3 regions of the Devosia salina genome follow, and region 3 is predicted to be linked to each of the others. Evidence: predicted binding sites of a transcription regulator. Region 3 holds the regulator's gene; each other region holds the start of a gene.
What was found. Region 3 encodes PhoB, which activates phosphate uptake and scavenging genes when phosphate is short. Its sites were predicted from a motif close to TGTCATNNANCTGTCAT; they were not measured.
Positions count from the first base shown of each region.

Region 1 (4,400 bases), 310 kb from region 3:
TCCACCATCATGCGCACGGCCTGCAGCAGCGGCACCTGCATGTGCCGCGCGGTCTCCATCAGCATCTTGACGGTGGTGTCGCCCAGCCCGCGCTTGGGCACATTGACGATGCGCTCGAAGGCGAGGTCGTCGGCCGGCTGCGCCACCAGCCGTAGATAGGCCAGCGCATCGCGGATTTCCTTGCGCTCATAGAAGCGCGGGCCGCCGACGACGCGATAGTTGAGACCAAGCGTGATGAAGCGCTCTTCGAATTCGCGCATCTGGAAGGAGGCGCGCACCAGGATGGCCATGGAATTGAGCGCTTCACCCTGGCGCTGATATTGCTCGATTTCCTCCCCGATGGTGCGGGCTTCTTCCTCGCTGTCATAGACCTGCGTGAACGAGATCGGCTCGCCGCCCTCGGCAATGTCGGTGAAGAGCGTCTTGCCTAAGCGTCCTTCATTATAGGCGATTAGCGTCGAGGCGGCCTTGAGGATATTGGCGGTGGAGCGGTAGTTGCGCTCGAGCTTGATGACCTTGGCGCCGGGAAAATCGGTCTCGAAGCGCAGGATATTGTCCACCTCGGCGCCGCGCCAGCCATAGATCGACTGGTCGTCATCGCCCACCACGCAGATATTGGCTTCGCTGGCAGGCTTGCCCTGCGCCAGCAGGCGCAGCCAGAGATATTGGGCCGTGTTGCTGTCCTGATATTCGTCGACAAGGATGTATTTGAAGCGGCGATGATATTCGGCCAGGACTTCGGGGTTCTCGCGGAACAGGCGAATGCATTCGAGCAAAAGATCGCCGAAATCGGCGGCGTTCAGCGTCTTCAGCCGCGCCTGATAGTCGTAGTAGAGCTTGCCACCCTTGCCATTGGCGAAATAGCCGCTGTCGGCGGCGGGCACGTCCTTGGGCAGCAGGCCGCGGTTCTTCCAGGCATCCAGCATGCCGGCGAACTGACGGGCCGGCCAACGCTTCTCGTCGATGTTTTCCGCTTCCAGCAATTGTTTGATGAGACGGATCTGGTCGTCTGTATCGAGAATGGTGAACTGGGGTTTGAGATCGACCAATTCGGCGTGGCGGCGCAGGATGCGCGCCGAAATCGAGTGAAAGGTGCCGAGCCAAGGCATGCCCTCAAGCGCGTTACCGACGAGATAGGCGATGCGGTCCTTCATCTCCCGGGCCGCCTTGTTGGTGAAGGTCACCGACAGGATTTCCGAGGGCCAGGCCTTCTTCTCCCGCAGGATGTGCGCGATGCGGGTCGTCAGCACGCGCGTCTTGCCGGTGCCGGCCCCCGCGAGCACCAGCAGCGGGCCCTCGGTTGAAAGCACAGCCTCGCGCTGCTCCGGGTTCAGCCCGGACAGATAGTCCGGCCCCGCATTCTGCCGGAGCTGGCTGGTGATCGGGCCGCCTTGGGGGCGGGGCAGGGGGGCAGTGTCGGGCATGCGCGCTCTTGTTCCAAGGTCCGCGCGTTCCGGGACAGGTGCGCAGCCAAGCCTTGACGAATCTCATTTTGTTCTTGCCCGCCAATATAGGGATGGCGGCCGCGCCTGTATAGAAGTCCGGCCTGTCACGGCATCGTCATGCAAGCGTCATCGGTCTGTTTTCCACCACGCCTAAGCGGGGCCCGCATCATTTCTGGGGGACCCATCATGATTGCTCAAAAGCGTCTCGCTGCCCTGAGCGCAGCACTGCTCCTTTCTACGGCCGGCGCAGAGGCCGCCCAATATTTCAATCGCATTGCCAGCTTCCCGGTCGCGCTCAACACGCCCGACGCGGAGGAAACCTCGTCCGAAATCATCACCGTCTCGGAAGACGGCATGACCCTCATCTATTCCGATAGCCCCGCTGGCGGCATCGGGTTCGTCGATATCGCCGACCCCAAGGCACCCAAGGCCGCGGGCTTCCTGGCGCTTGATGGCGAGCCGACCACCGTGGTGGTGGATGGCGGCAAGGTCTATGCCGGCGTCAACACTTCGGAAAGCTATACCGAGCCCTCGGGCAATCTTGCCACCATCGATCTGGCGACCCAGACAGTTGAAGCCACCTGCGACCTTGGCGGCCAGCCCGATTCCGTGGCTCGCAATGCCGATGGCTCGCTGATTGCCGTCGCCATCGAGAATGAGCGCGACGAAGACTTCAACGATGGCGAACTCCCGCAGATGCCGGCCGGTGCGCTGGCGCTGGTCAATGTCGTCGATGGCGCGGTGGATTGCTCCACCCTCAAAATCGTCGACCTCACGGGCCTTGCCGAGATTGCCGGCGATGATCCCGAGCCCGAATATGTGTCGATCAACAGCCTCAACGAGGTTGTGGTTTCCCTCCAGGAAAACAACCACTTCGTCATCGTCGATGGCAATTCTGGCACCGTCACCGCGCATTTCTCCGCCGGTTCGGTGACCCTCGAAAGCATCGACACCGAGGACAATGGTTCGCTCGATTTCACGGGCAAGCAGGCCGACCGTCTGCGTGAGCCGGACGCGGTCAAGTGGATCGATGACCAGCGCTTCGTCGTTGCCAATGAGGGCGACTACAATGGCGGCTCGCGCAGCTTCTCGATCTTCAACAAGGCCGGCGAGATGCTTTTTGACAGCGGCGCTTCGCTTGACCATCTGGCCGCCCAATTCGGCCATTATCCGGACAAGCGATCCGACGCCAAGGGTGTCGAGCCGGAAGGCGTGGACGTCGCTCACTTCGGCGATGACACCTATCTGATGATCGGCATGGAGCGTGCCTCGCTCGTCGCGATCTACAAGGATACCGGCGCCGAGCCCGAATTCGTCCAGGCGCTGCCCTCCGGCATCGGTCCTGAAGGTGCCGTGGCCATCCCGGCCCGCAACCTCCTTGTCACCGCCAACGAGACCGATCTCGGTGCCGATGGCCTTGCCCGCAGCCATGTCTCGATCTTCGAACTGGCCGAAGCCGACGCTCCCACCTATCCGCATATCATGTCCGATCTTGACGCCGATGGCCGGCCGCTGGGCTGGGTGGCGCTTTCGGGCCTGGTCGCCGATGCGGAAAAGCCGGGCATGCTCTATGGCGTGTCCGACAGTTTCCTGGGCGCGCAGCCCTCGATCTACACCATCGACGCCACAGGCCATCCCGCCCGCATCACCGCCAAGACCGTGGTGACGCGCAATGGCCATCCGGCGCAGAAGCTGGATCTGGAAGGCATCACGCTTGACGGAAAAGGTGGGTTCTGGCTGGCGTCCGAAGGCCGTACCGACCGGCTGATCCCGCATGCGCTCTACCATGTCGATGCCGATGGCGAGATCGTCAAGGAAGTGGCCTTCCCGGCCGAACTGCTGGCCGAGGAAATCCGCTTTGGTGCCGAAGGCGTGACCATGGTGGGCGAGGGCGACGACGCCACGCTCTGGATCGCCATCCAGCGCGAATGGAAGAACGACGCCAAGGGCACCGTGAAGCTCGTCTCCTACAATATCGCCAGTGGCGAATGGGGCGCGGTCAACTATCCGCTCGAAGCCCCGGCTGACGGTGCCTGGGTCGGTCTTTCCGAGATCACCGCCCATGGCGACCAGGTCTATATCGTCGAGCGCGACAACCAGATCGGCGAGAACGCCCAGCTCAAGGCGCTCTACAGCGTGCCGGTCAGCGAATTGGTGCCGGGCGCGCTGGGCGGCGAACTGCCGACCGTCACCAAGACCCTGGTGCGCGACCTCATCCCCGACCTGACCTCCACCGGTGGCTATGTGCTCGACAAGGTGGAAGGCTTTGCCGTGGACGCCAGCGGCGAGGGCTTCGTGGTCACCGACAATGACGGTGTCGACGACAGTTCGGGTGAAACCATGTTCTGGTCCATCGGTTCTCTTTAAGGTCACCTCCTTGACCTTGTAGACGGCCGGGCATCTGCCCGGCCGTTTTTCTTTGCTTTGCACGATTGCGCGGTCACCCCACCCTCATTCCCTCCCCATCAAGGGGAGGGAGGCGAAGGGCCGAGTTGCCCGTGTTCATCGTCTCCCTCCCCCTTGTGGGGAGGGACCAAGGGTGGGGGTAGGTGGCAAGCCAGAGGGTGCGATTGTTGCATGCCCCTTTGCTTTCCTCAAAAGGCGTCATGGCGGGCTTGCGCATGCCCCGCAACTGCCTACACTCACGGCAGTTTCAGCCGGGGCAGATCAGGCACAGTGCTCAATCGCATCTATATCGTGGTCGGCATCTTCGCCATTGTGGTGCTGGCCGGCGCCTTCATCGCGCCGCGCTTCATCCAGTGGGGCGATTATCGCGACCGCATGGAGGTGCTGGCCTCGGGCGTGCTCGGGGCCGAGGTCTCGATTCGCGGCGATATCTCCTTCTCGCTGCTGCCCAGCCCGCGCCTGGCCTTTTCCGATGTGATCGTGGGCGATCCGGAAGGCCCGGCGGCCACGGTCGGGGCGGTCGAGGCGGAATTTGCGCTGATGGATTTC
Region 1 covers NZ_CP080590.1:2,488,977-2,493,376, reverse strand. The annotation lists gene K1X15_RS12130 (ATP-dependent helicase) at 1-1,424, opposite strand, end outside; gene K1X15_RS12125 (esterase-like activity of phytase family protein) at 1,632-3,812, shown strand; gene K1X15_RS12120 (AsmA family protein) at 4,122-4,400, shown strand, end outside.
Region 1: a site for PhoB is predicted at 1,559-1,575, ahead of K1X15_RS12125 (esterase-like activity of phytase family protein). Genes of this name have one in related genera too.

Region 2 (4,400 bases), 630 kb from region 3:
TGAATTGGTCCGGCTGGCCTCGCTGATGGACCACGCCCCGGGCCAGCGCCAATTCGCCAATCCCGACGCCTATCGCGCCTATTACCAGGGCAAGCTCAAGATGAGCGACACCCAGCTGGCCGAATTCATCGCCCGCCGTACGCTCGAATCGATCACCTATGCGGATCGCCACCGCAAGGCGCTGGCCGAACTCAGCCATGCGCGGTCCATAGTCCTCGCCAGCCACGACGACGCAACCGCTGCCCATGTCGACGCCGCGCTGGATCTGGGCATCAGCATTGCCGAATTTCCCACCACCATGGAGGCGGCAAAGGCCTCGCAGGATGCGGGCCTTGCCATTCTCATGGGCGGCCCCAATGTCGTCCGCGGCGGCTCGCATTCGGGCAATGTCTCGGCGCGCGACCTCGCCGCGGCGGGCCTGCTCGACATCCTGTCCTCCGACTACATCCCCTTCTCCATGCTGCAGGCCGCCTTTTGCCTGGTCGACGAAGCAGCGATCGATGTGCCGCAGGCCATCGGCCTGGTCACCCGCCGTCCGGCCGAAGCGGCGGGACTGGATGATCGCGGCGAGATCGCGCTGGGCAAGCGCGCCGACCTCGTGCAGCTGCGCATCGAGGATGGCATTCCCATCGTGCGCACAGTCTGGCGCCAGGGAAGGCGGGTGCTATGACCGGCGCCTTCGTCGCAGTGGTCGGGGCCAGTGGCGCCGGCAAGGACAGCCTGATCAATTTCGCCCGCGACCATCTGGCCGAGGCGGTCAGGGTGGTGCGCCGCGTGGTCACCCGCGCCGCTGATGGCGGTAGCGAAGATCACGACAGCATGACACCCGAAGCATTTGCTGCTGCCAAACAGCGCGGTGCGTTTGCCCTGAGCTGGGAGGCGCATGGCCTCAGCTATGGCCTGCCCATTGCGCTGGAGGACGATCTCGCGGCCGGCCGGGTCGTCATCGCCAATCTATCGCGGGCCGTGCTGCCCAGACTGCTCGCACGCTATCCCAATGCTCTGGTTGTGGAGGTCACGGCCGAACCCGACGTCATCGCCCGTCGCCTCTCCGGACGCGGGCGCGAAACCGGGGACGATATTGTGCGGCGCATGGAGCGCGGCGCGCGCTTCCGCCTGCCCCCTGGCACCGTCCAGATCGACAATTCCGGTCAGCTCGACCGTGCCGGAGCCCAGTTCGTGGCGCTACTGCGTGACCTGCTTCGTCAGCCCGCTTGAGGAGAATGCCATGAAAAAGCTCAGCGAAACGCCCTTCATCCACGAAACGGCGAAAGTCACCCAGTCCACCCTGGGCCGCTACACCGAAGTGGGCGCGCACTGCCATGTCGCCTATTCGAGCATGGGCGACTATTCCTATTGCGTGGGCGGCACCCAGATCGCCTATGCGACCATTGGCAAGTTCTCCAACATTGCCGCCAATGTGCGCATCTACGCCTCCATGCATCCCATGGAGCGCGCGTCGCTGCACCACTTCACCTATCGCTCGGCCCAGTATTTCGAGGGCGAGGACGACGACCAGGCCTTCTTCGACTGGCGCGCCGGCAATGACATTCATATCGGCCACGATACCTGGATCGGCCACGGCGCCGTGATCATGCCCGGGGTGACGATCGGCAATGGCGCCATCATCGGCTCCAATGCTGTGGTCACCAAAGACGTTGCCGATTTTGCCATCGCAGTGGGCGTGCCCGCCCGCACCATCCGCCAACGCTTCTCCGATCCTGTCGCGGGTCGCCTCGACGCGCTCAAATGGTGGGACTGGAGCCATGCGCAGTTGCACACAGCCCTGCCTGACTTCCGCGCCCTGCCGATCGAGGCATTCCTGGACAAGTATCAGGGGTAACCGTCACCGACCTGACCAAAATTGGGAAAGTTGAACCGCCGTCGCAACCTCCTGCGGCGGCTTTTTCACTGGTTGTTCTGCCAGAAATTCTGGCGTTTCAGCAAGTTACCTGCGTCATTGAACTGTCTCCGAGTTGTTACGCTGTCGTTACGTCCTCGCCCTAGGTCATAGCCAGTTCGATGACGGGGGCTCCGGCATGCTGAAGATTTCGCACGTCACCAGACGCTTTGGCGACAAGGTCGCCGTGAATGACGTGACGCTCGAAATCCCCCAAGGGCAGATGGTGGGCGTGATCGGCCGTTCGGGCGCCGGCAAATCGACCCTGCTGCGCATGATCAACCGCCTCAACGACGTCTCGACCGGCCATATCGACCATGATGGCGTGAAAGTGTCGGAACTGCGCGGCCAGGCCCTGCGCGACTGGCAGCGCGACTGCGCCATGATCTTCCAGCAGTTCAACCTGGTGCCCCGCCTCGATGTCATCACCAATGTGATGCTGGGGCGGCTTAATGGCCGCAATCCGGTGCTGAACCTGATGCAGGTCTTCACAGCGGACGAGCAGTTCGAAGCTCTCAAGGCTCTGGAGCGTCTCGACATTGCCCAGACCGCCACGCAATGGGCCCAGACCCTGTCCGGTGGCCAGCAGCAGCGCGTCGCCATCGCCCGCGCCCTGATGCAGAAGCCGAAAATGATCCTGGCCGACGAGCCCATCGCCAGTCTTGATCCGCGCAATGCCCAGATCGTCATGGACAGCCTGCGCGACATCAATGCCGAAGGCATTACCGTCATCACCAATCTGCACACGCTCGACACGGCCCGCGCCTATTGCGAGCGCATCATCGGTATGGCGGCGGGCAAGGTGGTGTTCGACGGCACGCCCGACGAGCTGACCACCGATGTCGCCCGCTCCATCTACGGCGCCGACGGTCTCAGGGAGGCCTTTTCCGAGGCCATGACCTCGACCTCCCTGGCGCCCGTAAAATTCCTGCCGCGCACACCAACCAACGCGCAGCAGGCGCCCTAGTCGTTCGGCCGCCCCAAGCGGTCGACTGGCCCATCCCGCGTCACCAAAGGAGATTTCCCGTGTCCGCGATCCGTAAACTGCTCCTCGCCTCCATTGCTCTGTCCCTTGCCGCCCCGGCACTCGCTCAGGACGCCAATGTCCTGCGCATTGGCCTGCTTGGCGGCGAAAACGAAGCCGACCGCCTGCGCGACAATCAGTGCCTGGTCGATCTGATGAAGTCCGAACTGGGCTATGATGATGTGCAGCTGTTCCCGGCCGCCGACTATAACGGCGTGATCCAGGGCCTGCTTGGCGGTACCCTTGACTATGCGGAACTGGGCGCTTCGGGCTTTGCCGCAATCTACCTGCAGGATCCCAACGCGGTTGAGCCGATCCTGACCACCGAACAGACCGATGGGGCGACCGGCTACTATTCGGTCATGCTGACCCGCTCGGATTCGGGCATCACCTCGCTCGAGGACATGAAGGGCAAGAGCCTGGGCTTCGCGGATCCGGACTCCACCTCGGGCTATCTGATCCCGCTGGTCACCCTGCCCGACGCCATCGGCATGCCGGTGGACCAGTATTTTGGCGAGACCGGCTTCGGTGGCGGCCACGAAAACAACGTCCTGGCCGTCCTCGATGGCCAGTTCGATGCCGGCGTGACCTGGGCATCGGGTGTTGGTGAATTCTCCGAAGGCTACACCTCGGGCAATATCCGCTCGATGGTCGACAAGGGCATGCTGGACATGGAAGACGTCGTCCAGATCTGGCAGTCGCCGCTGATCCCCAATGGCCCGATCGTGCTGCGCTCGACCATGGACGCGGACGCCAAGACCAAGATCAAGGACTTCCTGCTCGCGCTGCCCGAAACCAATTACGACTGTTTCCGCTCGGCGCAGTCCGGCGACTACAACGGCTATGTTGAAGTCGATGCCAGCTTCTACCAGCCGATCATCGACGCCCGCAAAGCCACCATCGGCGGTTGATCAATTCCTGTCGGCCGGCCCCCATTCGGGGCCGGCCGATCGTCTGACTGGAGATCGGCATGACGGATTTGGCGAGCAATAGCGTTGGTGCGGATATTGCCGCGACATCGAGCGCGATGGCGATCCATCGGCACTATCGTCAGCTTGTACGCACACGCCGGGCCTATACTCTTCTGGCCGTCATCGTTCTGGCCGCCGTGCTGGTGTCCTCGCTGGTTTTCGCCAACAATGCCAGCTCGGGCAAGTTCTTCGAACGGCTCCCCTATCTCTTCGATTTCATCAAGAACTTCGTGCCCGACGATCCCTTCGAGATCGTGCGGGCCCTGTTCGACCTGCCCTCGCCCTATGCCGATGGTTCGTTCAAATACGACTATGAAGTGGGGCGCCACTATCTGTTCGGGACCAGCTTCTACATCCCCGAATTTTTCTACGAGATGCTGGTCACCCTCAATATCGCCTTTGCCTCGACCCTGATCGGCGGCTTCTTCGCCTTTCTGTTCTGCTTTGCCGCCGCGTCCAATCTGGGCGTGGCCGCGCCACTGCGCTGGATCGTGCGCCGGCTGCT
Region 2 covers NZ_CP080590.1:3,431,980-3,436,379, forward strand. The annotation lists gene K1X15_RS16845 (alpha-D-ribose 1-methylphosphonate 5-triphosphate diphosphatase) at 1-670, shown strand, start outside; gene phnN (phosphonate metabolism protein/1,5-bisphosphokinase (PRPP-forming) PhnN) at 667-1,218, shown strand; gene K1X15_RS16855 (DapH/DapD/GlmU-related protein) at 1,229-1,843, shown strand; gene phnC (phosphonate ABC transporter ATP-binding protein) at 2,040-2,867, shown strand; gene phnD (phosphonate ABC transporter substrate-binding protein) at 2,927-3,835, shown strand; gene phnE (phosphonate ABC transporter, permease protein PhnE) at 3,952-4,400, shown strand, end outside.
Region 2: a site for PhoB is predicted at 1,956-1,972, ahead of phnC (phosphonate ABC transporter ATP-binding protein). Genes of this name have one in related genera too.

Region 3 (4,400 bases):
TGTTCGAGGAGGTCAAGGACCGCCTCTCCGAACCCGGCACCGGCCTCTCCGGCGGCCAGCAGCAGCGCCTGTGCATCGCACGCGCCATCGCCGTCGGGCCCGAGGTCATCCTGATGGACGAGCCCTGCTCGGCCCTCGACCCGATTGCCACCGCCATCATCGAAGAGCTGATCGACGAGTTGCGCGAGAACTACACCATCGTCATCGTCACCCACTCGATGCAGCAGGCCGCCCGCGTCAGCCAGAAGACCGCCTTCTTCCACCTGGGCAATCTCATCGAGCAGGGCGATACCGAGGACATTTTCACCAATCCGGTGAACAAGCAGACCCAGGACTACATCATGGGCCGCATCGGCTAAGGCGAGAGGGACGAGGACAAAGACCATGCCCAATACCGGCACCGACCACATCGTCACCGCCTATAATGAAGAGCTGCTCGCGCTGGCCCAGGCCATTGCCGAGATGGGCGGCCAGGTCGAGCAGGCCGTCGAGAACGGCACCCGCGCCCTGCTCAAGCTGGACCGTGAACTGGCGGACCTGACGATCATCGCCGACCAGCGTATCGACGATATGCAGCGTCATATCGACGAGATGGCAGTCTCCATGATCGCCCGCCGCCAGCCCATGGCCAGCGATTTGCGCGCGATCATCACCTCCATCCATGTGGCGAGTGATCTCGAGCGCATCGGCGACATGGCCAAGCAACTGGCCCGCCGTTCGCTCAAGCTCGAGGGCCTCAATCTGCAGCCGACTTTCTACAATGGCGTCAAGAACATGACCGCGCTGGTTCTGCGCCAGGTCAAGGACGCGCTGGACGCCTATGGCAATCGCGAGGCGGCCGCCTCGGTGGAAGTGTGCAACCGCGACGACGAGGTGGATGCCATGTACACCTCGCTGTTCCGCGAGCTGTTGACCTACATGCTCGAGGATCCGCGCAACATCACCGCCTGCACCCACCTGCTGTTCTGCGCCAAGAGCCTGGAGCGGGTCGGCGATCACGCCACCAACATCGCCGAGCGCGCCTATTACCTGGCAACGGGCAAGCAGCTCACCGGCGATGTCCAGGAGCTGCAGCGCCAGCAGATCAAGGCTTAATCATAGAGGGAATGTTCATCGCCTCCCTCCCCCTTGAGGGGAGGGACCGAGGGTGGGGGTTCCGGCCAATCCACTTACCGGTGCATCCAAACTGAGAGCGCGCTTGAACACCCACCCCTAATCCCTCCCCTCAGGAGGAATGGGAACACAGAAAACCCATCGGCTCCAACTGGACGCCGACCGACGGAGCACATCCATGCCCGCCACCATTCTTGTGGTTGAAGACGAAGGCGATATCGCCATCCTGCTGCGCTACAATCTGGAGGCCGAAGGCTTCCGCGTGGTCACTGCCGAAAGCGGCGACGAGGCCCAGCACGCCATTGCCGAAAAGCTGCCTGACCTGATCCTGCTCGACTGGATGCTGCCCGAAATCTCGGGCATCGAGCTCTGTCGGCGCCTCCGCGCCCGCGAGGAAACCGCCCGCGTGCCGATCATCATGCTCACCGCCCGCGGCGAGGAAGAGGAGCGCGTGCGCGGCCTTTCGACTGGAGCTGACGACTATGTCGTGAAGCCCTTCTCGGTGCCCGAACTGGTCGCCCGCATCCATGCCCTGCTGCGCCGCGCCAATCCCAATCTGGTCACCGCCGCCCTAAAGGTTGGCGACCTTGAACTCGACCGCACCACCCATCGCGTGCGTCGGGCCAATCGCGACGTGCATCTGGGCCCCACCGAATACCGCCTGCTCGAATATCTCATGCGCCACCCAGGCCGGGTCTATTCGCGCGAGCAACTGCTCGATGGCGTCTGGGGCAATGATGTCTATGTCGACGAGCGCACCGTGGACGTCCATATCGGCCGCCTCCGCCGCGCCATCAACCGCGGCAAGGAAACCGATCCCATCCGCACCGTTCGCGGCGCCGGCTACGCCTTCGACGAGCGGTTTGCGGCCAACGCCTGAACTGGTCAACCAAACCTATGCGCGCGAGGGCAGAAGAGTCTGCCGGTCTGTTCCGATACAGATATCCATGCTGTAGGCGTCCGGCTCGGCGGGCTCCCGCTCCGAACGAAACACCATGAATGTCGGGCTGGTTTCCGGCGACAGGCCCGCAGCCAGGCGCCAGGCGCGGAAACGGTCGAAGGTGTCTCCCAGCCCGCTGCGGTTTCCGCGATGCTCCATGATCGCCACCGGCGTGGGCGGCACCTCGCGGATCATGACGTCCGTGTGGTCAAAGATGATTTGCATGATTTTGCTCCTTGCAGTGTCCAGCGGCCCGAAGGCCGACAGCCACGCCTCCCAGTCGGGAGACTTGCGGAACGCGGACGGTGTTTGCCCCAGCCTTTGCCGAAAGGCGCGGGCAAAGGCGTCGGGCGCTTCGTAACCGGCATCCATCGCGATGTCGGTGACACTCTGTGCGTCCTTGATCATCAGCTCCTGCGCAGCGCGCTTCATGCGCGCCAGTTGCACATATCGATGCAGCGGCACCCCGAAGATCGCCGTGAACTGGCGATGGAAATGAAACTTCGAGAAAGCCGCAACCCTGCTCAGGGTTTCGAGGTCGGGCGCTTCCTCGAGATGCCGGTCGATATGGTCCAGCACCCGTCGCATCCGGGCTTGATAGTCTTCAAGAGCAGTCGTCATCGTCTCTCGTTCCGTGGCGACCCCATCTAGACCCCACCTGGACCGGCGCGCTCGACCGATCTTGCGGTTTTGATCCGGAAACGAAAAGCAGCATTCGAGTTCAAGCCTTGGGGCATGGACCTGTGTATGCCCTGCCCTTGATGTCCCGGGCCTTTCCCGGTCGCAGCCCGACCAGCACGCGCCCGAACCGGGCGCCACAAAACCCACTTGCGCTGAAAGGCACTTCGTGATGATGTACTTCGGAAAAGCTTTTCCGAACCGACCGCGACCGTTTCGGCATACTGTGGCAACACCCCAGGAAAAGCATTTCCGGATGCGAAGATGACCCAGGATGACACCAACACCCGCCCCACCCTGCGCGACGTGGCCCGCCACGCCGGTGTCAGCCTCGGCACGGCCTCCAAGGCGTTGAACAAGGCCGGCACCCTGCGCCAGGAAACGCGCGAAAAGGTCCTCTCTGCCGCCCGCGAACTGGGTTTTCGCCCCAACGATCTGGCCCAGGCCCTGCATCGCGGCCAGAGTTTCACCGTCGGCCTCATCTCCAATGACAGTTTCGGTCGCTTCACCATGCCGATCATGGAGGGGCTCGAAACCGTTCTGCACGAAGCCGGCATCGCCCTGTTCATGTGCAACGCCACCGACGATCCGGAACGCGAGAAGCGCCACATCGACCAATTGCTGGGCAAGCGCGTCGACGGGCTGGTCTTCACCGGCCGCCGGGCCGACCGCCGTCCGGCACCCGGATTGTCGCTGGGGGGCCTGCCGACCCTCTATGTCTTTTCCCAGGGTGATGAGCCCGGCGCGCCCTGCCTGCTGCCGGACGATGAGGGGGGCGCCCGTCTCGCCACCGAACATCTGGTGTCCCTGGGTCGAAATCGCATCGCTCATGTGTCGGGCCCCGAGGATTTCGAGGCCGTGCGCCTGCGCCGCCGCGGCTATGAGGCCGCTGTCCCAACGCTCGACCCGGACCTTGTCCTGCACGGCCCCTGGTCGGAAGCCTGGGGACGCGAGGCCGGCGCCAGGCTCCTTGCCCTGCCCCGGAAGCCCGACGCCATCTTTGCCGGCAACGACCAGATTGCCCGCGGCATCGTCGAGGCCCTGCGCGAACGGCAGGTTGGCATCCCCGACGACATTGCCATTGCCGGCTTCGACAACTGGACCGTCATGGCCGAGGCAACCCGCCCGCCGCTGACCAGCGTCGACATGAATCTCAAGACCCTTGGCGAAGAAGCCGGTCACCGCCTGATCCGCATGATCAAGGGGGAGAAACTGACCGGCACCACGCGCCTGCCCTGCACACTGGTGCCCCGCGCCAGCACCCAACCAACCGCGTAACACGGCCAGCAAGGCCCGGAGGAGACCCATGCGCAGCTATTCACCCGTCGATTTCACCCACGTCAGCCTTACCGGCCCTTTCTGGGCCGAGCGGCTCGAAACCGTGCTGACGCGCACCGTGCCCAGCCAGTATCGCAAGCTGGAAGAGAGCGGCATTCTTGAATCTCTGGAACTCAAGGATCCGCCACCACCGCTGCGCATTCCGCGCATTGGCGGGCCCGATGGCCACACCCATCAGGTTTTCTGGGATTCAGACATCGGCAAGTGGATCGAGGCAGCCGGCTATGCCCTGCGCCATCGCCGCGACCCCGATCTGGAGGCCAAGGTCGATGCGATTGTCGACCAGCTCGAAGCCGCGCAGATGGCCGATGGCTATCTCAACCTCTGGTAT
Region 3 covers NZ_CP080590.1:2,803,233-2,807,632, forward strand. The annotation lists gene pstB (phosphate ABC transporter ATP-binding protein PstB) at 1-359, shown strand, start outside; gene phoU (phosphate signaling complex protein PhoU) at 385-1,095, shown strand; gene phoB (phosphate regulon transcriptional regulator PhoB) at 1,292-1,993, shown strand; partial or broken gene K1X15_RS13715 (AraC family transcriptional regulator) at 2,036-2,674, opposite strand; gene K1X15_RS13720 (LacI family DNA-binding transcriptional regulator) at 2,996-4,009, shown strand; gene K1X15_RS13725 (glycoside hydrolase family 127 protein) at 4,038-4,400, shown strand, end outside.